DNA from 2 places in the Mycobacterium kansasii ATCC 12478 genome. Region 1 is predicted to be linked to the other one. Evidence: riboswitches for the same ligand, from Rfam matches in the RefSeq annotation. Region 1 holds a riboswitch; the other holds the start of a gene.
The links. Region 1 has a riboswitch for cobalamin ahead of MKAN_RS19515 (PPE family protein). Riboswitches for the same ligand answer to the same signal wherever they lie in the genome.

Region 1 (16,816 bases):
GGGGCCCTCCAAGCCGGCATCGTCGGCCGGCTCCGCCGCAACCGGCGCACCGGCATGGCGCGGCTTGCCGTCCAGCACCCGCTCCATTTCCGCCCAGCTCGGCGGCCCGTTGCCCCAGCCCATGCCCTGCAGCCTATCGAACATCTGTTCGATTGTCGAGTCCATCCTGCCGCCGCGCGTTCACGCTGTAAACCCTTCGTTAACTCGAAAAACGCGTTCTTAACCTGGCAGGCCTATCGCACCCGGGTGTCCACGACGGATACTGGACGGATTCACAAAAGGCGGTGGGGAACCCGGCATGGCACAACTGACCACATTGGACACCGGCTTGCTCAAGGCCGGGGATTCGCAGTGGCACACGAGCCTGGCCACCGGTGCGGTGGCGGTCGTCAACGGCGTCGTGCCTGACTTCGATGTGCTCAAAGACGTTCTGGCCCAGCGGCTTCGATCAATGCCACGATACGCGCAGGTGCTCCGGGCCGAGTGGGTCGAACATCCGCAATTCGATCCGGCCCAGCACATGCAACGGATGGCGCTCCCCAGCCCGGGCGACGACACTGAATTGTTCCGGGCGATCGCCCACGCCTTGACCCGTCCCCTCGACGTGGACCGCCCGCTGTGGGAATGCTGGATCATCGAAGGCCTCAACGACAATCGCTGGGCGATCCTGCTCAAAATCCATCCGTGCATGGCGGACGGTATCTCGGCCGCGCAGCTCCTCACCGGACTCTGCGACGATGCCGACAGCGACACCTTCGCCAATCGCGTTGCCGTGACACCGCTTCCGGCACCGGAAACCGGCGCCCGCAGCCGGGCCGATGCGCTGCGGCGAACTGCCGCCGCCGTCACCACAACCCTGTTCCAGGCGGCCGCCCGCGCTGTGACCTGGCCGGTGGCGCGCACGTCGTTGACCGGACCGCTGATCACCATGCGGCGTTATCACACAGTGCGCGTTCCGCTCGCCGACGTCGACAGGGTGTGCCGCAAGTTCGGGGTCACCGCCGACGACGTCGCGCTCACGGCCATCAGTGAGGGCGTTCGGACGCTGCTACTGAACCGCGGCAATCAACCGCGTCCGGCCTTATTGCGGGTTCTCGACAAGACCGACCCGCAGATCGCAACCCGACTGCCGTATCTGCCCGTCGAGCAGGAAGACCTGATCAAGCGACTGCGCACCGTACACGCCCAAATGCACCTGGGCCGCCAGAACGGCCCCGACAACCCCGCAAGGCTTTCGCAATACGCGCCGTTTTCACTGTGCGCCAAGGCGATTCAAGCGTTGACCCGGATCTCGCCGCGCAGCGTGGTGACCCTGGCAACCGACATGACCGGGCCGCGCCACCGGCTACGGCTGATGAGCCAAACGTTGGAGCGGCTGCTGCCGATCCCACCGACCGCCCAGAAGTTGAGCACCGGGGTCGCGGTGCTGAGCTACGGCGACGAGCTGGTATTCGGCATCACCGCCGACTACGACGCCGAGCCCGACATCGCGCAACTTGCCGCCGGTATCGAGCTCGGGATGGCGCGTCTGGTGGCACTCAGCCAAGACTCCGTTCTGCTGTTCTCCAGGGACCGCCGCAGGCGTGCCGCCGGTACCCGGGCCGGCGGTGCGCGCGGCCGCACGTCCGCGTCCCCGGTGCGCCGCTGAGCCCGATCCGGAGGCATTGACCACCGTGAGAAGGTGGGATGATGTCGGTCACCATCGACCCGCGCCGCCATGATGCGGTCCTGTTCGACTCTTCTTTCGACTCGTCAGCTGACTCCGCCGAGCCGCTGATCGAGCAGCTACGCGAAGCCCGGCTCGGTACGGGGGTGTTTTCGTCCAGCGGTGATTGCCGAGATGTCCTCGACGACGCGGCCAATCGGCTGGCGGTGCGGCCGGGCAGGTGCGTCGTCGTCGCCGTCGACCCTGCCGGCGCCACGGCGGCGCGCGAGAGCGGGTTCGCGCTGGTGATCGCGGTCGACCGGAACGGACACGGCGGTGCGCTGCGTTACTGCGGCGCCGACGCCGTCGTCACCGATCTGAGGGATGTAAGGGTACGCACCGGCGACCGCCGCATGTCCGAACTTCCGGACGCACTGCAGGCACCTGGCCTCACCGCCCACCGGCCCGCGGTGTTCTTCGACTTCGACGGCACCCTGTCCGACATCGTCAACGATCCCGACGCGGCCCGGCCCGTCGCCGGTGCGGCCGAGGCGCTCATCCAGCTGGCCGCGCAGTGCCCCGTCGCGGTGCTCAGCGGCCGCGACCTCGCCGACGTGACAACGCGGCTGGGCGTCCCCGGGATCTGGTATGCCGGCAGCCATGGTTTCGAGCTGACCGCACCCGACGGAACACATCACCAGAACGAGGCAGCCGCGGTGGCCATACCGGTGCTCGAGCAGGCGGCCGCTCAGCTGCGTGAGCGACTCGGGTCCATTCCCGGTGTTGTGGTGGAGCACAAGAGGTTTGGCGTAGCCGTGCATTACCGCAACGCGGCACGAGACCGCGTCGGCGACGTCGCCGCGGCGGTACGCACCGCCGGCCAACGCGATGCGCTTCGGGTGACGACCGGCCGCGAAGTGATCGAGTTGCGCCCGGATATCGACTGGGACAAGGGAAAAACGCTGCGCTGGGTGATCGAGCACCTGCGTTCACGCACTGCCCCCCCGGCAACTTCCCTGGTGCCGATCTACCTGGGTGATGACATCACCGACGAAGACGCGTTCGACGCCGTCCGGCCCGACGGGGTGCCGATCGTGGTGCGGCACAACGAAGATGGTGACCGGGCCACGGCGGCGCTGTTCGCACTCGACAGTCCGGCGCGGGTCGCCGAGTTCACCGCGTGGTTGGCCCGTCAGCTAACTGACGCTCACGTGAATTAGCTGGCAGCACTTGATATCCGGCAATTCCGGCCGAGCCGCAGAAACCAGCACGTGCCAGGGGCATCGGCGTTAGGCTCACACAGTCGAGCGGAGGACGCCATGTCGTATGTGTTCGCAACGCCGGAGATCATCGCCACAGCTGCAACAGACTTGGCCGGAATCAGGTCGTCGATCGAAGCCGCGACGGTCGCGGCATCGGCCCCGACGGTGCCGGTGCAAGCGGCCGCCGCCGACGAGATATCGACGGCGATCGCGGCGCTTTTCGAGCGGCACGCCCTCGCCTACCGGGAGGCCTACGCGCAGGCGAGAGCGTTTCACGAGCGCTTTGTGCAGGCACTGGCCTTTGGTGGCAGCCAGTACGCCAGCGCCGAGGCCGCCAATGTTGAGCAGACCCTGCTGGACGCCGTCAATGGACCCACTCAGTTCCTGCTGGGGCGCCCGCTGATCGGAAACGGCGCCGATGGCACAGCGACCAGCCCCAACGGCGGGGCCGGTGGGCTGTTGTACGGCAACGGCGGCAACGGCTTTTCCCCCACCACCGCCGGCGCACCCGGTGGTAACGGTGGGTCTGCCGGGTTGATCGGCAACGGCGGGGCCGGCGGCAGCGGTGGGGCGGGCGCCGCCGGCGGGGTCGGCGGGAACGGGGGGTGGCTGTGTGGCAGCGGCGGGGCCGGCGGCAACGGCGGTGCGGCCACCGTCCTGGGCGGTAGCGGTGGGGCCGGCGGAGCGGGCGGCAGCGCCGGGTTGTGGGGCTCAGGGGGCGACGGCGGAATGGGCGCTGCCGGTTCGAAGGGTAACGCCGTCACGCCCGGCGGCAGCGGCGGAGCCGGTGGCGGCGGCGGGAATGCCGGGTGGCTGGCCGGTACTGCCGGGGCAGGCGGCGACGGCGGCAACGCCGCCAGCGGCCTTAACAACTTGACCGCGTCGGCCGGCGGCGCCGGTGGGGCCGGCGGCCACGCCGGGCTGTTTGGCACCGGCGGGATGGGTGGAACCGGCGGTATCGGCGGGACCAACAGCAACAGCGGCCCGTCCGCCGGTGCCGGCGGCGCTGGCGGCGCCGGTGGCGGCGGTGGGTATCTGAGCGGCGATGGCGGTGCCGGTGGGGCCGGCGGCGCCGGCGGGCAAAACTTGAGTGGCGGCCCCGGCATCACCGGAGGCACCGGCGGAGCCGGCGGCGCCGGCGGCGCGGCCGGCTGGCTCTTCGGCAGCGGCGGGACGGGCGGCGGCGGGGGGGTTGGCGGCACAACCGCTGCGTCGGAGACCGGTGGCGCCGGAGGTGCCGGCGGCAATGGCGGGGCCGGCGCATGGCTGTCGGGGAATGGCGGCGTTGCCGGGTCCGGGGGTGCGGGCGGTCAAAATGCCGGCACCGGGCCCGGTGGCGCGGGCGGCACCGGCGGGACGGGCGGCAGCGCTGGCCTGATTGGCAACGGCGGGCCCGGCGGGGCAGGCGGGGCCGGTGGGAACCAACTGGGTGGCACCGGTAACGGCGGCGCCGCCGGTAACGGCGGATCCGGCGGAACCGGAGGATGGCTGTACGGCAACGGCGGAGACGGCGGAGACGGTGGCGCCGGCGGGAAGAATAGCGCTGGCGGCAGTAACTCCGCCGGTGGCGCCGCTGGTGACGGGGGTGCCGGCGGGAGTGCCAGGCTGATTGGGGCCGGCGGACACGGTGGCCAGGGTGGTATCGGTGGAAGCACCGCCGGCAGGCAGTCCGGTGCGTTCGGTGGTGCCGGCGGCGACGGCGGGTCCGGCGGGAACGGCGGGTGGCTGGCTGGCGACGCCGGCGCGGGCGGCAACGGTGGAATGGGCGGTAGCAACACCGCGGCTCCCGGCGGCGCCCACAACGGCAATAACGGCGGGTCCGGAGGCGACGGCGGGAACGGCGGCAGCGGCGGCAACGCCGGTCTCTTCGGCAACGGCGGCAACGCGGGCGGCGGCGGCAGCGGTGGTAGCGGCGGCGGCGCCAACACCGGTATCAACGGCATCGCTCTGGCGCCCGCCGGTCCGGGCGGCACCGGCGGTGGTGGCGGTTCCGGCGGCACCGGCGGTTCCGGTGGGCACAGCGGTCTATTGATCGGCGACGGCGGCAGCGGTGGTAGCGGCGGCAACGGTGGGAACGGCGGCACCGGGGGGAACGGCGGCACCGCCGGTAGCAGCGGCAAAGGCGGGAACGGCGGTAACGGCGGTAACGGCGGTAACGCCGGTGACGGTGGTTCCGGCGCCAACGGCGGACTGTTGTATGGCAACGGCGGTGCAGGTGGTGTCGGGGGGACCGGCGGCACAGGCGGTGGCGGCGGCACTGGCACGGTGGCCGGTGGCATTAACGGCATCAGTGGCGACGGCGGTTCCGGCGGGGCAGGTGGGCCGGGCGGAAACGCTCAGACGATTGGCAACGGCGGCGACGGCGGCAATGGCGGCGACGGCGGGGTCGGCGCCAACCCAGGAACCGGCGGGATTGGCGCCGCCGGCGGCACCGGCGGGACGTTGTTCGGTGTACCCGGAACCCATGGCGCCGACGGAACCGCTACGTAACCCCGCAATCGCGGGCGGCAATCCGGCGCCGGTGGCGTCGTAGCGACGTCGCCGCTCGTCGGCTCGGCCGCCCCAACAAGCAAATAAGTGCGCCCCGCGTCAATCTATGGCACCGTCGCACGTCCAGTGCTAACAACTGAGTGCTAACACTGCGTGCAACGGATGTCATGAGGAGGACCCGCGATCGGCAAACTTGGCTTCCGGAGCGTTGTGATGCTCGGGATCAACTCGATAATCGGAGCCGGCATCTTTCTTACCCCCGGTACGGTGATCAAGCTCGCGGGACCGTGGGCGCCCGTCGCCTACATCCTGGCGGGTGTTTTCGCGGGCATCATGGCACTGGTCTTTGCCAGTGCTGCCAGATACGTCAAAACCAATGGCGCATCATATGCCTATACGACAGCCGCTTTCGGGCAGAAAATCGGCATCTATGTCGGTGTGACCCATGCGATCGTCGCATCCATCGCCTGGGGCGTGCTGGCGTCGCTGTTCGTCTCGACATTGTTGAAAGTGGCTTTCCCAGAGAAGAATTGGGCCGACGACAGCGGGCTGCTGAGCGTGAAGACGTTGACGTTCCTCGGGTTCATCGTCGTGCTGTTGGTCATCAATATTTTCGGTAACCGGGCAATCAAATGGGCAAACGGGACCTCGACGATAGGCAAGGTTTCGGCGCTGTCCGTCTTCATCGTCGGCGGCCTGTGGCTCCTCGTCACACATCACCCGAGCCATTACGGAACGGCAAGTGCGTCAGGCGTTTACCAACCGGCCCCCTATGCGCTGTTCGGTGGGATTCAGCTCGCGCACGGTGCCGTCTCGGGATTGATCCTTGCCACCATCGCGGCGTTATACGCATTTACCGGTTTCGAATCGATCGCCAACGCCGCCGAAGAGATGTACGAGCCGGAGCGGACGCTGCCGAAGGCCATACCGGTCGCGATCCTCGGTGTCGGCGCCGTCTACGTGCTTGCTGTCGCGGTGGCGATGCTGCTGGGATCGGACAAGGTTTTCGAATCCGACGCCACGGTGCGGTTGGCGGCGGCCATCGACGACGGTCCGTTGCGCACGACCGTCGTTCTCGGCGCCCTAATCTCGATGTTCGGCATCAACGTAGCCGCCTCGTTCGGTGCGCCGCGGGTGTGGACAGCGCTGTCGGACACCCGGATCCTGCCGGCACGATTATCGACACAGAACCGATTCGGCGTCCCGATGATCGCGTTCGCGATCACTGCATCGTTGGCCTTGGCTTTCCCACTGGCACTTCGGTTTGACAGCGTGAACCTGATCGGGCTTGCGGTGATCGCACGGTTCATCCAGTTCATCATCGTCCCGGTCGCTCTGGTCGCCCTGGCTCGGGACACCGCCGGCAGCCACGCGACGGCGAAGCGAAACCCGTTGACCGACAAGGTGTTACCGATAGCTGCCGTTACCGTCTCGGTGGCGTTGGCGGTGTCCTTCGACTACCGGACCATCTTCGCCACACCGCAGGGTGGCGCCAACTATTTCTCGATCGCGTTGATGGTGATCACGTTCTTGGTAGTGCCGGCGATCGCCTATCTGCACTACTACCGAACCTGCGATCGCTAGGTACCGGGACGGCGCTGATCCAGCGCCCCAAGGCGCAGGACGCGACTGCGACTTTCCCATCAGCCACATCAGCCGCCACGCGGGCGGGGTGTTCGCTATTGCCGCCCGTCAGCAGTAGAGTAGTTGCGCACCTTGGTTTCTCGTTGAGAGCGGGGCAAATAGCATACCCGCCAAGGCACTCGACGCCCGCATCGAGTTCTAGCGGCTCGGGTAGATCGACGAAATCGAGCGTCGCGGGCTCGACGTCACCGCTCGCCGGCAGCTGCTGGTAGTGATTCACAGCTTGAGAACGCGACCCGCGATGAGCAGGTGCACCTCGTCGCAAACGTTTGCCACCCGTTGGTTGATCGTGCCCAGCAGATCGCGGAACATCATCCCCGAACGATGGGCGGGTACCACACCTAAGCCGACCTCATTCGTCACCACGACCGCATCGGCCAGCTCGGCCAGTGCCGCGCACAACTCGTCCAGTCGTTCCTCGACCGCAGCGTAGGCCTCGGCGGTCGTAGTATTCCACAACGCCTCCCGATCCATGAGAGCCGTTAGCCAAGTGCCCAGGCAGTCCACCAGGACGGGACACCGGATGTTGGACAAAGCCGTTGCGACGTCCGCGGTTTCGATCGTCAGCCAGGTCGGCGGGCGACGAGCGCGGTGTAGTGCGACCCGGGAATCCCAATCCGGGTCGCGGCCATCGGCGCGGCGGCCCGGAGCGACGTAGACAGCCTCTATGGCATTGGCCAACAACGCCTCGGCATGCATGGACTTTCCCGAGCGGACGCCGCCAGTGACCAGTATCCGCATCGCGTCATCGTAAGCACCTCGTTCGCGCGCAACCGATGATGACCGCCGGGGCAGCCGGTGTGCTGGTGGACTCGCGTGCTCTGTGACCGTCGATGGCTGCACCTTTTCGCGGTGTTCGGAAGCCTCGCAATGACGGCGGTCACGCTGCCCCGTCGAGACATCAGATCATCGTTCCCTACGACGGTGAGTCGTGGGGCAGCGCCGAGTCGACGCCCCACGTGTCTGGCAACATCGGCACGCGTGGGCTGCCGGGCGACATATCGTCGGGGAGCGTGGTCAAACCTGCGACTGGTCTGGGACGGGCTCGGTGCGTGGTTCCGGCGAACCCCAGAGGCGCTGCTCCCTGCTCCGGTGCCGCCGAGGTCGTCAGCTCGCTCGGATCGTCGGCGTCCGGGCCCAAATCCAGGTATTCATAACCGCGGCCGAGCCGTTTGGCTTTCACCCGGCTACGCCACTGCGGTCGAGGTTTTTCCTGAGGTGTGGCCGTTACCGCCGGGGCCTCGGCGGTGTCGGGTTCTGGTGCCTTCTTTCGGGAACTGGCGCTTGTGGGCCTTCTGGCATCCGCGCTCAGGCCACCCATCAGGTACCCGAAGTTGTCCATCCCCCCACCCAGCGCCGCATCGCTCACCGGTGGGGCCGTGGGAGCCGGCGGCGGTGGTCCGGGGGTGGGCGCCTGAGCGGTCACCTCCACGGGCGCCTGAATCGGGGTTGTGGCCGAGGTCGGGGCGCTCGTGCTGAGGGCCGCAAGGGGCGGCGTGGTGGGTGTGACGGGCGGGGGCGGTGGCGGCACCGCAGCCACTGCCGCCAGCCCTTTGACACCGATCGGTGCCAGCACAGCGCCGGCCGCAATCGGTAACAATGGGGCAGTCAGCAGCGGCACCACAGCCGTGAGCAGCACCGCAGTCTGCTCCAACAGCGTCTTGAGCAGCGCAATCGTGTCGGTGATGACCGTGCCGATGGCTTCGACAGCGGTGAATAAAATGGTGAAACCGATCGTCACCGGGTTACCCGTAGCGAAGGCCGCGGCGAGATCTGCCCCGATGAACGTGAAGGTTTGTGACAACAGTGCCACATATGTGCCGATATCCATCGGGTAGCCAAGCGCGAACGCGATGTTCAACGGGCTCAGATAGGTAAGCGGGTTGCCGAGGATGACCAGGTAAGGGTCGATCCCCGCAAACATCGTTTGGAAGAACGGCAGATTCGCCAGCCAATCGACGAACGGCTGAATGACATTGTTGTAGAAGGTGGTATACATCTGCCACAGCCATTGCTCGAACTGGTGCAGCGGGTCCGAACTCGACAGTCCCGCCGCAGCGGCCCTGGCCAGCTCCGCGTCGGCTTTCATGATCGGCGGCGCCGGCGCGGCCTGCGGTGCGGCGACAACAGCCGCGGTTGAGACCGCGTGATAGGTGCCCATTACGGCGGCGGCCTGTACCCACATCCGTACATAGTCGGCCTCGTTGAGCGCGATCGAGATTGTGTTGATGCCAAAGAAATTTGTCGCCGTCAATACTGCGTGCGCGGCATGGTTGGCAGCCAACTCAGCCAACGTTGGCATCGCAGCCACTGCGGCGGCGTATGCGGTAGCCGCGGTTTGCTGGTGAGCGGCCATCGCCGCGCTGTCGGTGCTGGCCTGCGTCAGCCAAGCAAGGTAAGGGACATGGGCGGCCACATATTCTTCGGCGCTCAGGCCTCCCCAGCTGTCCGCCTGCGCCCCGGCCACTACCGCGGCCAGCTCGTCTGCCGTCTCGGCGTAGGCAACGCTCAACGAATCCCACGCTGCCGCCGACTCCAGCAACGGACCCGGGCCGGGGCCGCTGCTGAGCAGCGCCGAATGCACTTCCGGGGGTGCAGCCAACCAGATGGCGCTCATCACCGGCCGCCCGCGAGTGCATGCACCGACCGGCTGATCAGCGGGCGCACAGCAGCAGCGCGGCTGTCCGCCTCACCGACGGTGGGGACGCCGTGCTGCCGGCACTTCGACGCCCCTACCTGCCGCGACGTCATGCTTGCAAGCGCGAGACGCCGGCGGCGGCGGCGACCGACACTGTGATCGGCGGTGCCAAACCGGCGTGCGCAGTGCACCACCGGCACCCGATCAGCGTTTGGACGAGGATGGCGGAAGCCAGGCGGCCGGAAATTCGGATGCGTCATGACGGTTCGCTCTCTCCGGGGTACACCGCCCCAGGTTCGCCGGGCACGATGACGCGAGTCTCCTGGCTCTCGGATCGCCGCTCGCCTCGCCTTCCAGCCTTTGGCCGTGGCCGATGAGGTTCGCTCCCCGATTACAGTGGCGGGACCGCGCCGGTTTCGCACCGGCTTCCTGCATTCGTCATCGCCTTACGCGCAACATCATCGCACCCCGGCGGCACCGTCGCCACCGGTAACCGGTCTGTCACTACCCCACAAGTCCAATCCAGTGACATTCACCGGCTGCGCCTTTACCTATCCACCAAACTGGGTCCAGCCCAAGGCGTTTCCCCGCCTGATGGCACGGCACCAGTGGACGCCGCCTCGATGTACCACCCACCGATGCTCGAACGCGAGTACTTCGGCAGCGATCTCAACGGCGGCGTCGTAGCAGATGAGTGCGAGCGGATGGCCAGCGGCAACTACGGCGCTCAAGAGCTGCGGGACAGGCACTTTCGCCTATCAACACCCGCGCCGGCTAAACCACGTACTCCACCGCGCCGTCGTCGAGCACCACTCGCGCCTCGGAGCCGTCGGAGCCGGCCAGCCCGGACGCCTCCGTTCGATACACCGCCTTGCCCGGCTCGGTGCGCCAGATCAGCGTGGTCAGCGTCTCGCCGGGGAACACCGGCGAGGTGAACCGCGCCGCGATCGACGTGATGTTGGCGGCCACGCCGCCGCCGAGTTCGGCGACCAGCGCGCGTCCGGACACGCCGTAGGTGCACAGCCCGTGCAGGATTGGTTTGGGAAAGCCGGCCATCTCCCGGGCAAACCACGGGTCGCTGTGCAACGGGTTGCGGTCGCCGGAGAGCCGGTAGATCAGCGCTTGATCCTCACGCGTGGGCAGGGCGACCCGGGCGTCGGGCTCACGGTCGGGGAATTCCGGGGCGACCGGCCGCTGACCCGGCTCTCCCCCGAAGCCGCCCTCGCCGCGGATCACCAGGGTGGTCAGTGTTTCGGCGACCAGCGCGCCGCTGTCCGGGTCGCTACCACGGCCGCGCAACATGATGATGGCGTTCTTGCCTTCACCCTTGTCCTGGATGTCGGCGACTTCGGAGACCACCGACAACTTTCCGGCTGGCGGCAGCGGCGCATGCAGCCGCACGGTCTGCGAGCCGTGTAACAGCCTGGCCCAGTTGAACTTTCCCACCTTGCCCGCCGCCCCAAAGGCCGGGCAGCAGATCACCGCGTAGGTCGGCAGCACCTGCTGGGCAATACCGTGGCTGTTCTCCGTCGTGAACGACAGGTCCTCGGTCCCGGCACCCACTCCCAGCGCGTAGAGCAGCGTTTCGCGGTCGGTCCATTCGAACAACATCGGCTCGGTCACCGCACCGACGGCACCGGGATCAATGGCCATGCGAGTCTCCTCTCGATTCCAAATCGAAGCTTTTTCTGCAGTCAACCATCGCAAACCCTTCCCAGCGACGGCATCCGCAGGGCAGGCTATCGCCATGGCCAAGCGCACCATGATCTGGAAGATGACCTGGAAAACCTCCAACGTCCTAGCTGTGCTCGCCTCGGTCATGATCGTCGGCGCCTGCGGCGGCGGAGGCACGCAGGCCCGCAACATCACCGTGACCTTCATCCGCAACGCCCAATCGCAGGCCAACGCCGACGGAGTGATCAACACCGAGGTGCCCGGCACCGGGCTCACCGCCGACGGCAAGGGACAAGCCCAGCAGCTCGCCCATCAAGTTGCGCACAACGAATTCGACAGCATCTACTCCTCGCCGATGGCCGAAGCCCAGCAGACCGCCGCACCGTTGGCAGGCGAACTGGGCAAGCAGGTCGAGATCATTACCGATCTGCAGTCCATCAATGCCGGCTGGTACAACGGCGAACCCGAATCAAGGGCCAACTCGACGTATCTGCTGGCGCCTATGGGTTGGATCAACGGCGATGCCACGCACAGCATCCCGGGGTCGATCACCGGCGACCAATTCAACAGCCAGTTCAGCAGTGCCGTCCGCAAGATCTACGACAGCGGCCACAACAAGCCGGTGGTGTTCTCCCAGGGCACGGCGATCATGGTGTGGACGCTGATGAACGTGAAGAACCCCAAGCTCAACCTGTTGAACAACCATCCGCTGCCCAATATCGGTCGGGTCGTGGTCACCGGCAACCCGATCGACGGGTGGAAGCTGGTGGACTGGGACGGCATCCGCAACTTCACCTGACTGGTTGACGGGTGCGGCCGCCAGCCACCACGATGGGCTGCATGCGATATGTCGTTACCGGCGGTACCGGGTTTATTGGTCGCCGTGTCGTCTCTCGGCTGCTCGATACCCGGTCCGACGCCCAGGTGTGGGTGCTGGTCCGCCGTCAGTCGCTGGGGCGTTTCGAACGCCTGGCGGCCGAGTGGGGTGAGCGCGCCAAGCCGCTGGTCGGCGAACTTCCGGAGCTAGCGCTGAGCGATGAGACGCTCGACGAACTGGGCCGGGTGGACCATGTCGTGCACTGCGCGGCGATCAGCCACAGCACCGCCATCACCGCCGGCGAGGCCGAGCAGCGCGCCGTCAACGTGGCGGGCACCCGGGCCGTCGTCGAATTGGCGCGGCGGCTGGACGCGACCTTGCATCACATGTCGTCGATCGCGGTGGCCGGCGACTTCGCCGGCGAGTACACCGAGGACGACTTCGACGTCGGCCAGCAGCTGCCGACGCCGTATCACCGAACGAAATTCGAAGCCGAGCGGCTGGTGCGCGCGGCGCCCGGACTGCGTTACCGCATCTACCGTCCGGCCGTGGTGATGGGCGATTCGCGCACCGGCGAAATGGACAAGGCTGACGGGGTGTACCACTTGTTCGGGCTGCTGGCCAAGTTGGCGGTGCTGCCCAAGCTGACGCCGATCCTGTTACCAGATACCGCGCGCACCAACATCGTCCCCGTCGACTACGTTGCCGGCGCGTTCGTGGCGCTCATGCATGCCGAGGGTCGCGACGGGCGGACGTTCCACCTGACCGCCTCGAAAACCATTGGCCTGCGCGGCATTTACCGCGGCGTTGCCCCGGCCGCCGGGCTGCCGCCGCTGCGCGGGTCGCTGCCGCGTTCGGTGGCCGCCCCGGTGCTCAACGCAAGCGGGCGGGCCAAGGTGCTGCGCAACATGGCCGCCGCCCAGCTCGGCATCCCCGCCGAAATCTTCGACGCCGTCGACCTCAAGCCCACCTTCGCCTCCGACGAAACCCGGAAGGCGTTGCACGGCACCGGGATCGAAGTTCCCGAGTTCGGGGCGTATGCACCCCGGCTGTGGCGGTACTGGGCGCAGCACCTCGATCCCGATCGCGCCCGTCGCGACGATCCACGAGGACCGCTGCGCGGCCGGCACGTCATCGTCACCGGCGCCTCCAGCGGCATCGGGCGGGCGTCGGCCATCGCCGTCGCCCAGCGCGGCGCAACGGTCTTCGCGCTGGCCCGCAACGCCGACGCGCTCGACCGGCTGGTCGCCGAGATCCGGGCGAGCGGCGGGCAGGCGCACGCCTTCACCTGCGATGTCACCGACTCGACATCGGTGGAGCACACCGTCAAAGACATCCTGGGCCGCTTCGGCCATGTCGACTACCTGGTGAACAACGCCGGCCGGTCGATTCGCCGCTCGGTGGTCCACTCCACCGACCGCCTCCACGACTACGAACGGGTCATGGCGGTCAACTACTTCGGCGCGGTGCGGATGGTGCTGGCGCTGCTGCCCCACTGGCGCGAGCGCCGGTTCGGTCACGTGGTCAACGTCTCCAGCGCCGGCGTTCAGGCCCGCAACCCGAAGTACAGCTCGTATCTACCGACCAAGGCGGCGCTGGACGCGTTCGCCGACGTCGTCGCCTCCGAGACGCTCTCCGACCACATCACCTTCACCAACATCCACATGCCGCTGGTGGCCACACCCATGATCACCCCGTCGCAGCGGCTCAACCCGGTGCGGGCGATCAGCGCCGAGCATGCGGCGGCCATGGTGGTGCGCGCGCTGGTCGAGAAGCCGGCGCGGATCGACACCCCGCTGGGCACGCTGGCCGAGGCCGGCAACTATTTCGCGCCCAAGGTTTCGCGGCGCATTCTGCACCAGCTGTACCTGGGCTACCCCGATTCGGCTGCGGCGCGCGGGCTGCCGTCCGCCCCGGCTGCGCCCCCGAGACGTAAGCCGAAGCGTCCGTTGCGAGCCGTCACCGGCGGCATCCGGACGCCCCGGCCGGTCCGGAGGCTGGCGCGGTTGGTGCCCGGCCTGCACTGGTGAACCCACGGTTTCAGGCGCGCCGAAGCGGCCCGACGACGCGTTCGCACAGCCGGAAACTCCAATCCGCTCTACATCGGTAAGAACCGCGACTTCGAGCCGCTGACGGACGCATTCGCCGAAGATCCGCTGTTGCAGTCCTTGATGGGCGTGCTTGCCCGGGTGGCTGCGGCCCTGGACGACGTGGCCGAATGGGATGTCAAGGTGCATCCCTTCCGCGTCCAGTCGGTGGCCGGCAGCGACGGGCGGCCGGCGCCGGAGGGCTGGCACCGCGACGGCGTCACCCTGGTCAGTTCGCTGCTGATCGGTCGGCGCAATGCCCTCGGCGGCCAGAGTTCGGTGTGCGACGTGGACGGCCGCCCGTTGCTGACCGCGACGTTGGACGAGCCGGGTACATTGCTGCTCGGCGACGACCGTCGTAGCCTGCACGACGTGTCGCCGATCCGGCCGATCGACAACTCCGAGCCGGCGCAACGTGACGTCCTGGTGATCACCTTCGCATCGCGCTGACACGCCGGGGCGGCTGCCTTAATGTCGGGACGGTGAAGCCCGTTTTCGTCGACGTCGACACCGGCGTCGACGACGCATTGGCGTTGCTGTACCTGCTGGCCAGCCCCGAGGCGGAGCTGGTGGGCATCGCCTCGACGGGCGGAAACGTTGCGGTACAACAGGTTTGCGAAAACAACCTGGGCCTGCTCGAGTTGTGCCGAGTTACCGGCATACCGGTGTCCAAGGGTGCCGGCGCAACCCTGACCGGCCCGATGGGTGACCCCTCGAGATCCCACGGACCGAGGGGTCTGGGGTATGCCGAGCTGCCGCCCGCGGACGCCCGGGTCACCGGCTACGATTCCGCGACGGCCTGGGTGCGCGCGGCCCACGCCTTTCCGGGTGAACTGATCGGCGTGGCGACCGGCCCGTTGACCAATCTGGCGACGGCGTTGCGCGCCGAGCCCGCGCTGCCGGCGTTGCTGCGCCGACTGGTGATCATGGGCGGCTGCTACGACGGAACTGCGGCGGCGGAATGGAATATCAGCGTTGACCCCGAGGCGGCGGCCGAGGTGCTCGCCGCCTGCTCCGAAAGCACTGAGCCGCAACGCCTTCCGATTCTGTGCGGCCTGGACCTGACCCGCAAGGTCGCGATGACACCGCAGCACCTCGCCCGACTGGCCGAAGCCGCGGGCGCGTCGACCACGACGATGAGCGCCCACGACCCACGCGGGACCAGGTCGGCGGCATCCAATCCGCTGATCCGGCTGGTCGAAGATGCGATGCGCTTCTACATGGAGGCCCATTACGACAATGGGCAGGAATATCTGGCGCATCTGCATGATCCACTGGCCGCGGCGGCCGCCCTGGATCCGGCGCTCGTCGCGACCCGCCCTGCCACCGTCGACGTCGAGCTGACCGGAACCCGCGGCATGACGGCGACCGACTGGACGGGACGCCGAAAACCCAATGCGCTGATCGGCGTCGGCGTCGACGCGGCGGTGTTCTTCGACCGGTTCATCGCTCGGGTTGGAACGTTCGCGCGCCGGGTAGCCGAAGGCGTATGAAACTTCGCCGCATCGAACTGCTGCGCGGGGGCTGGGGCGCCGTGCTGCTCACCGCTCCCACCATGGTGCTGAACCGGATCCACGGGGTGCACGTCGACCGCAAAGCGGTGGTCATCACTCGGGTACTCGGAGCGCGTCATCTGGTCCAGGCGCTGCTGTCCGGCCTGAAGCCGGGTCCGGCGGCGCTGGCGGCCGGCGTCTTGGTGGATACCGTGCACTCGATGACCGCATTCGGTCTGGCCGCGGTGGACCGGCGCCGAGCCCGCGGCGGCGTCGCCGACGGGCTGGTCGCGGCAGTATGGGCGTGGCTGGGCTGGCATCACCTGCACAGCGCGCGAGCCGCGCGCCCAGCGTGACGTCAGTGCGAGTTTCGGGCCAAATTTTCGCGTTGACGTCACGCTGGGCGACAACTGCTCCTCAGGCGACCCGGTATTGCTCGAGGTCGGCGTGTTTGACGGTGAGCCCGTGCCCGGGCGCGGTCCGGTCCGGACGCAGCAGGCCGTCGGGTTCGGGGTCGATGGTGCCGTCGAACGCCAGCCCCTCGATGCGCACATGGTCGTGGAAGTACTCCAAATGGCGCAGGTGCCAGACGGCGGTGCCGACGTGGGCGCTGATCTGGGGCGCGCAGTGCAGCGAAAGGTCGATGCCACGCGCGTCGCACAGTGCGGCGACTTTGAGCACGCCGGTGATCCCCACCGCGCGGGTGACGTCGGCCTGCAGGCAGTCGACCGCGCCCGCGGCCAGCATCTGATGGAAATACGGCAGGTGATAGCCGTATTCACCGGCGGCGATGTCCATGCCGGCCGGGCCGTGCTCGCACAGCCGGTGCAGCCCATCGAGGTCGTCGGAGCTGACCGGTTCTTCGAACCACCGCACGTCGTATTCGGCGAAGCGCCGCGCCCACAGCAGCGCCTGTTTGCGCTGGTAGGCTCCGTTGGCGTCGACGAACAGCTCGACGTCGTCGCCGATGGCCGACCGGGCCGCCGCCACCCGGCCCAGGTCGGCATCCGGGTCGCTACCCACCTTCATCTTGACCCGCGGAATGCCGGCCTCGACCCAGCCGCAC
Region 2 (4,731 bases), 2.7 Mb from region 1:
CCGGACGCGCCGGGCCGAGATTCTGCAGACCGCGGCGTCGTTGATCGCGTCGTCGGGATTGCGAACGTCGCTGCAGGAAATCGCCGAAGCGGCAGGCATTCTGCCGGGCAGCCTCTATCACCACTTCGAGTCCAAAGAAGCGATCCTGATCGAACTGATCCGCCGCTATCAAAACGATCTGAATCGCGTCGGCCTAACCGCGCAGCAGAAACTGGACGAACCGGACTCGCGGCCGGTGGCCGAGAAGATCACCGAGTTGGGATCGGCGATCGCCAACTGTGCGGTAGCGCACCAAGCAGCCCTGCAGATGTCGTTCTACGAGGGACCGAGTGCGGATCCCGAACTGATGAAGCTCACCCAGCAGCGGCCCGCGGCGCTGCACGAGGCGATGGTGCAGACGCTGCGCGCCGCCAGGTGGAGCGGCTACATCAAACCGGAAATGGATCTTCCGACGTTGGCCGACCGCATCTGCCAGACCATGCTGCAGGTGGGGCTCGACGTGATCCGGCACCACGCCTCAGCCGACCAGGTCGCCCGGCTGATGTGCCGAATCATCCTGCAGGGGTTGGCAACCCGACCCCCGGATGATCCGGAGCTGGACGGATCAAGCGCCTTGGCGGCCGCCAACGACGCCATCGCGACATGGACCGACGACAAGGACGCCGACCCCGGCGACAAAGCAGCCCGCGTCCGTGCCGTAGCCCGAACCGAGTTCGGGCGCCGGGGATATGAAGTCACCACGATCAGAGACATCGCTTCTGCGGCCGGTATGGGCACCGGCACGGTCTATCGGGTGATCGGATCCAAGGACGAACTCCTGGCTTCGATCATGCGCTCCTTCGGCCAGAAGGTCGAGGCCGGCTGGGTCAGCGTACTGCGCTCGGATGCCACGCCGATCGAAAAGCTGGACGCGCTGAGCTGGATCAATATCAATGCGCTGGATCAGTTTTCCGACGAATTCCGGATACAGCTCGCCTGGATGCGGCAGTCACCGCCAAACACCCCCAACCCGGGGTGGCTGTATGCCACCCGGCTGCGGCAGCTGAAATCACTACTCTCCGAAGGTTTCCGCTCCGACGAGATACGGATCGAAACCCCGTCCCTGGCGATGCTGGCACGATCCGTCATCGCCTTGCAGTGGATACCGGAGAACATCCTTCGCGCCGTCGGCCCGCGGGCCGCCCTAATTCATGCCCGTGACACGGTGTTACGCGGCGCCGCGGTACGCGGCGAGCCGTGACGCCAGTTGTGTCCGCGGTTTGAAAGTATTGAACCAAAAATATGTTCTCCCTAGAGTGGGGCAGGTAAGCGGCGAATACGTAGGGCCCGCGGGGAAGGGATCTCCATGACTGTTCTGGATCGGCTGCGCTACGACGGCAAGCGGGCGTTAGTTGTCGGCGGCGCGACGGGCATGGGCGCCGCGGCGGCCAGGGCGGCAACCGAACTCGGCGCCGACGTCACCGTCATGGACTACGCGCCGGTGACCCTTGACGTCGCCCAGTCGCTGCAGGTCGACTTGCGAGACCCGGCATCGATCGACTCGGCGATCGGGCAACTCGGTGGACCGGTCCACGCGGTGTTCTCCGCAGCGGGGGTGGCCGAAGGCCCGGAGCTGATGAAGATCAACTTCATCGGCCATCGCCATCTGATCCAGCGGCTGCTGGACAACGACCTGCTGCCGTCCGGCTCGGCGATCTGTTTCATCTCCTCGGTCGCCGGCATGGGATGGGACAACGACCTGCCGCGCCTGCAGGAGTTCCTGGCCACGCCCGACTACGCGGCGGCCCAGGACTGGGTTGCCGCGCACGAGGCCGAGGGCATCATCCACTACGGCTTCAGCAAGAAGGCGGTCAACGCCTATGTGGCGATGCAGGCCTATCCCCTGCTGAAGAAGGGGATACGGATCAACGCCATCTGCCCCGGGCCCACCGACACCCCGTTGGCCCAGGCCAACGCGGACCTGTGGCTCAGCTACGCGCAGGACTACCGTGACGAGACCGGCTCCAAGGTGCACACTCCCGAGCAGATGGGCGACGTCATGGTGTTCCTCAACAGCGCGGCCGCCTTCGGGATCAGCGGTATCACGTTGCTGGTGGACTACGGGCACACCATGGCGTCGCTCACCGGCGCCTACCCGCCGGGCAAACCGATCCTCGACCTGATCATGGGCCGCGTCCCGATGCCCTAGCCGCCGCAGCCCTGGCAGCCGATCCACCGGGCCGGGCCGCAGCGTAACCTGGACCACGCAGCTGGTCTGCCGTCGTCGCAGCAATGCGGCGCCGGCATCGAGCGAGGCAGGTTAGCGATGCCCCGCGAGAGGGAATCCGGTGGGAATCCGGAACTGTCCCGCAGCGGTATGCAGGAACGACCGCCGTCAACAGCACTGGTCGCACGACTGGGAAGCGACGGCCATTAGGAGCACCACCACCGGTGCGCGCCTGCGAGTCCGAAGACCTGCCAGCCGTGCCGGGCGCGCCGCGTCCGGCGGGTCATCGCCTCGTGGAGTGGGCGTTTGGCCGTACCGGTTACGGTGTTGCACCGCAACCGGATTCGGCTGCACGTCCGCGGGCGGTGACCACACCGTCGAGTAAAGGACACGTCGTGACCGCTCATAGTTCTCAGAAGTTCACCGCCACCATCACCGGCTCCCCCCGCATCGGCCCCCGCCGTGAGCTCAAGCGAGCGACCGAGGGGTACTGGGCCGGACGCACCAGCCGATCCGAGTTGGAGTCCGTCGCCGCCACCTTGCGCCGTGGCACCTGGACCGATCTGGCCGCCGCCGGCCTGGACTCGGTGCCGATCAACACCTTCTCCTATTACGACCAGATGCTCGACACCGCGGTGCTGCTCGGTGCGCTGCCGGCCCGGGTGAGCGGGATCTCCGACGGGTTGGACCGCTACTTCGCCGCCGCGCGAGGCAACGCCGACGTCGCGCCGCTGGAGATGACCAAGTGGTTCGACACCAACTACCACTACCTGGTTCCGGAGATCGGGCCGTCGACCACGTTCACGCTGAACCCCGACAAGGTGCTCGCCGAGCTCAAAGAGGCACAGGAGCTCGGTATTCCGGCGCGTCCGCTGATCATCGGGCCGGTCACCTTCCTGTTGCTGAGCAAGGCCGTCGACGGTGCCGCCCCACCGATCGAACGGCTCCAGGAGCTGGTTCCGATCTACGCCGAACTGCTGTCCCTGCTGGCCGGCGAGGGCGCCCGGTGGGTACAACTCGACGAGCCCGCGCTGGTGACCGACATCTGCCCCGACGCGCCGGCGCTGGCCGAGCGGATGTACACGGCGCTGGGGTCGCTGAGCAACCGGCCCGCCATCCACGTCGCCACCTATTTTGGTGATCCCGGCGCCGCACTGCCGGCGCTGGCCCGCACGCCGGTGGAAGCCATCGGAGTGGACCTGGTGGCCGGTGCGCGCACCGCGGTGGCCGGGGTGCCCGAGCTGGCCGGCAAAACGCTGGTGGCCGGCGTCGTCGACGGCCGTAACGTCTGGCGCACCGACCTGGAGGCGGCACTGGGCCGGCTGGCGACGTTGCTGGGTTCGGCGGCCACGGTTGCGGTTTCGACGTCGTGTTCCACCATGCACGTGCCGTATTCGCTGGAGCCGGAAACCGAGTTGGACGACAACTTGCGCAGCTGGCTGGCGTTCGGCGCGGAGAAGGTGCGCGAGGTCGTCGTGCTCGCGCGGGCCCTGCGCGACGGGCGTGACGCGGTCGCCGAGGAGATCGCGGCGTCCAATGCGGCGGTGGCGTCGCGCCGGAGGGATCCGCGCCTGCGCAACGGGCAGGTTCGGGCCCGCATCGACTCGATTGTGGCGTCGGGCGCCCACCGGGGTGACGCGGCCGCGCGTCGCGCCAGCCAGGATGCACGCCTGCACCTGCCGGCGCTGCCGACCACCACCATCGGCTCCTATCCGCAGACCGCGGCGATTCGCAAGGCGCGCGCGGCTTTTCGATCCGGCGAGATCGACGAGGCCGAGTACGTCCGCCGGATGAAGACCGAGATCGCCGACGTCATCTCGTTGCAGGAGCAGCTCGGGCTGGATGTGCTGGTGCACGGTGAGCCGGAGCGTAACGACATGGTGCAGTACTTCGCCGAGCAGCTGCAGGGGTTCTTCGCCACCCAGAACGGCTGGGTGCAGTCCTACGGCAGCCGCTGCGTGCGCCCGCCGATCCTCTACGGCGACGTGGCGCGACCGCACCCGATGACGGTCGACTGGATCACCTACGCGCAGTCTCTGACCGACAAGCCGGTCAAGGGCATGCTGACCGGTCCGGTGACGATCTTGGCGTGGTCGTTCGTGCGCGACGACCAACCACTGGCCGAGACCGCCAACCAGGTGGCGCTGGCGATCCGCGATGAGACAGTGGACCTGCAGGCCGCCGGGATCGCGGTCATCCAGGTCGACGAGCCCGCGCTGCGGGAGTTGCTGCCGTTGCGTCGCGGGGAGCAGGACGAGTATTTGCGTTGGGCCGTAACCGCTTTCCGGTTGGCGACCTCGGGTGTCGCCGACTCGACGCAGATCCACACCCATCTGTGCTACTCCGAATTCGGTGAAATCATCGGCGCCATCGCGGATCTGGATGCCGATGTGACGTCGATCGAAGCGGCGCGCTCGCACATGGAGGTGCTCGACGACCTGAATGCGGCCGGCTTCGCCAACAGTGTGGGCCCGGGCGTCTACGACATTCACTCGCCGCGGGTGCCGAGTTCCCAGGAGATGGCC

Region 2: it holds a riboswitch for cobalamin, as region 1 does, so the genes downstream of both, metE (5-methyltetrahydropteroyltriglutamate--homocysteine S-methyltransferase) here and MKAN_RS19515 (PPE family protein) in region 1, are expected to answer to the same signal.

What each region holds. Positions count from the first base shown of each region.
Region 1 is NC_022663.1:4,454,252-4,471,067, reverse strand. It holds gene MKAN_RS19545 (error-prone DNA polymerase) at 1-123, opposite strand, end outside; gene MKAN_RS19540 (wax ester/triacylglycerol synthase domain-containing protein) at 299-1,648, shown strand; gene otsB (trehalose-phosphatase) at 1,690-2,865, shown strand; gene MKAN_RS19530 (PE family protein) at 2,965-5,397, shown strand; gene MKAN_RS19525 (APC family permease) at 5,611-6,981, shown strand; gene MKAN_RS19520 (bifunctional adenosylcobinamide kinase/adenosylcobinamide-phosphate guanylyltransferase) at 7,258-7,782, opposite strand; gene MKAN_RS19515 (PPE family protein) at 7,958-9,661, opposite strand; cobalamin riboswitch at 9,975-10,155, opposite strand; gene MKAN_RS19510 (MaoC family dehydratase) at 10,454-11,332, opposite strand; gene MKAN_RS19505 (histidine phosphatase family protein) at 11,427-12,152, shown strand; gene MKAN_RS19500 (SDR family oxidoreductase) at 12,194-14,200, shown strand; gene MKAN_RS19495 (2OG-Fe dioxygenase family protein) at 14,273-14,707, shown strand; gene MKAN_RS19490 (nucleoside hydrolase) at 14,740-15,750, shown strand; gene MKAN_RS19485 (hypothetical protein) at 15,747-16,106, shown strand; gene MKAN_RS19480 (enolase C-terminal domain-like protein) at 16,168-16,816, opposite strand, start outside.
Region 2 is NC_022663.1:1,741,131-1,745,861, forward strand. It holds gene MKAN_RS07365 (TetR/AcrR family transcriptional regulator) at 1-1,240, shown strand, start outside; gene MKAN_RS07370 (SDR family oxidoreductase) at 1,346-2,188, shown strand; cobalamin riboswitch at 2,280-2,476, shown strand; gene metE (5-methyltetrahydropteroyltriglutamate--homocysteine S-methyltransferase) at 2,602-4,731, shown strand, end outside.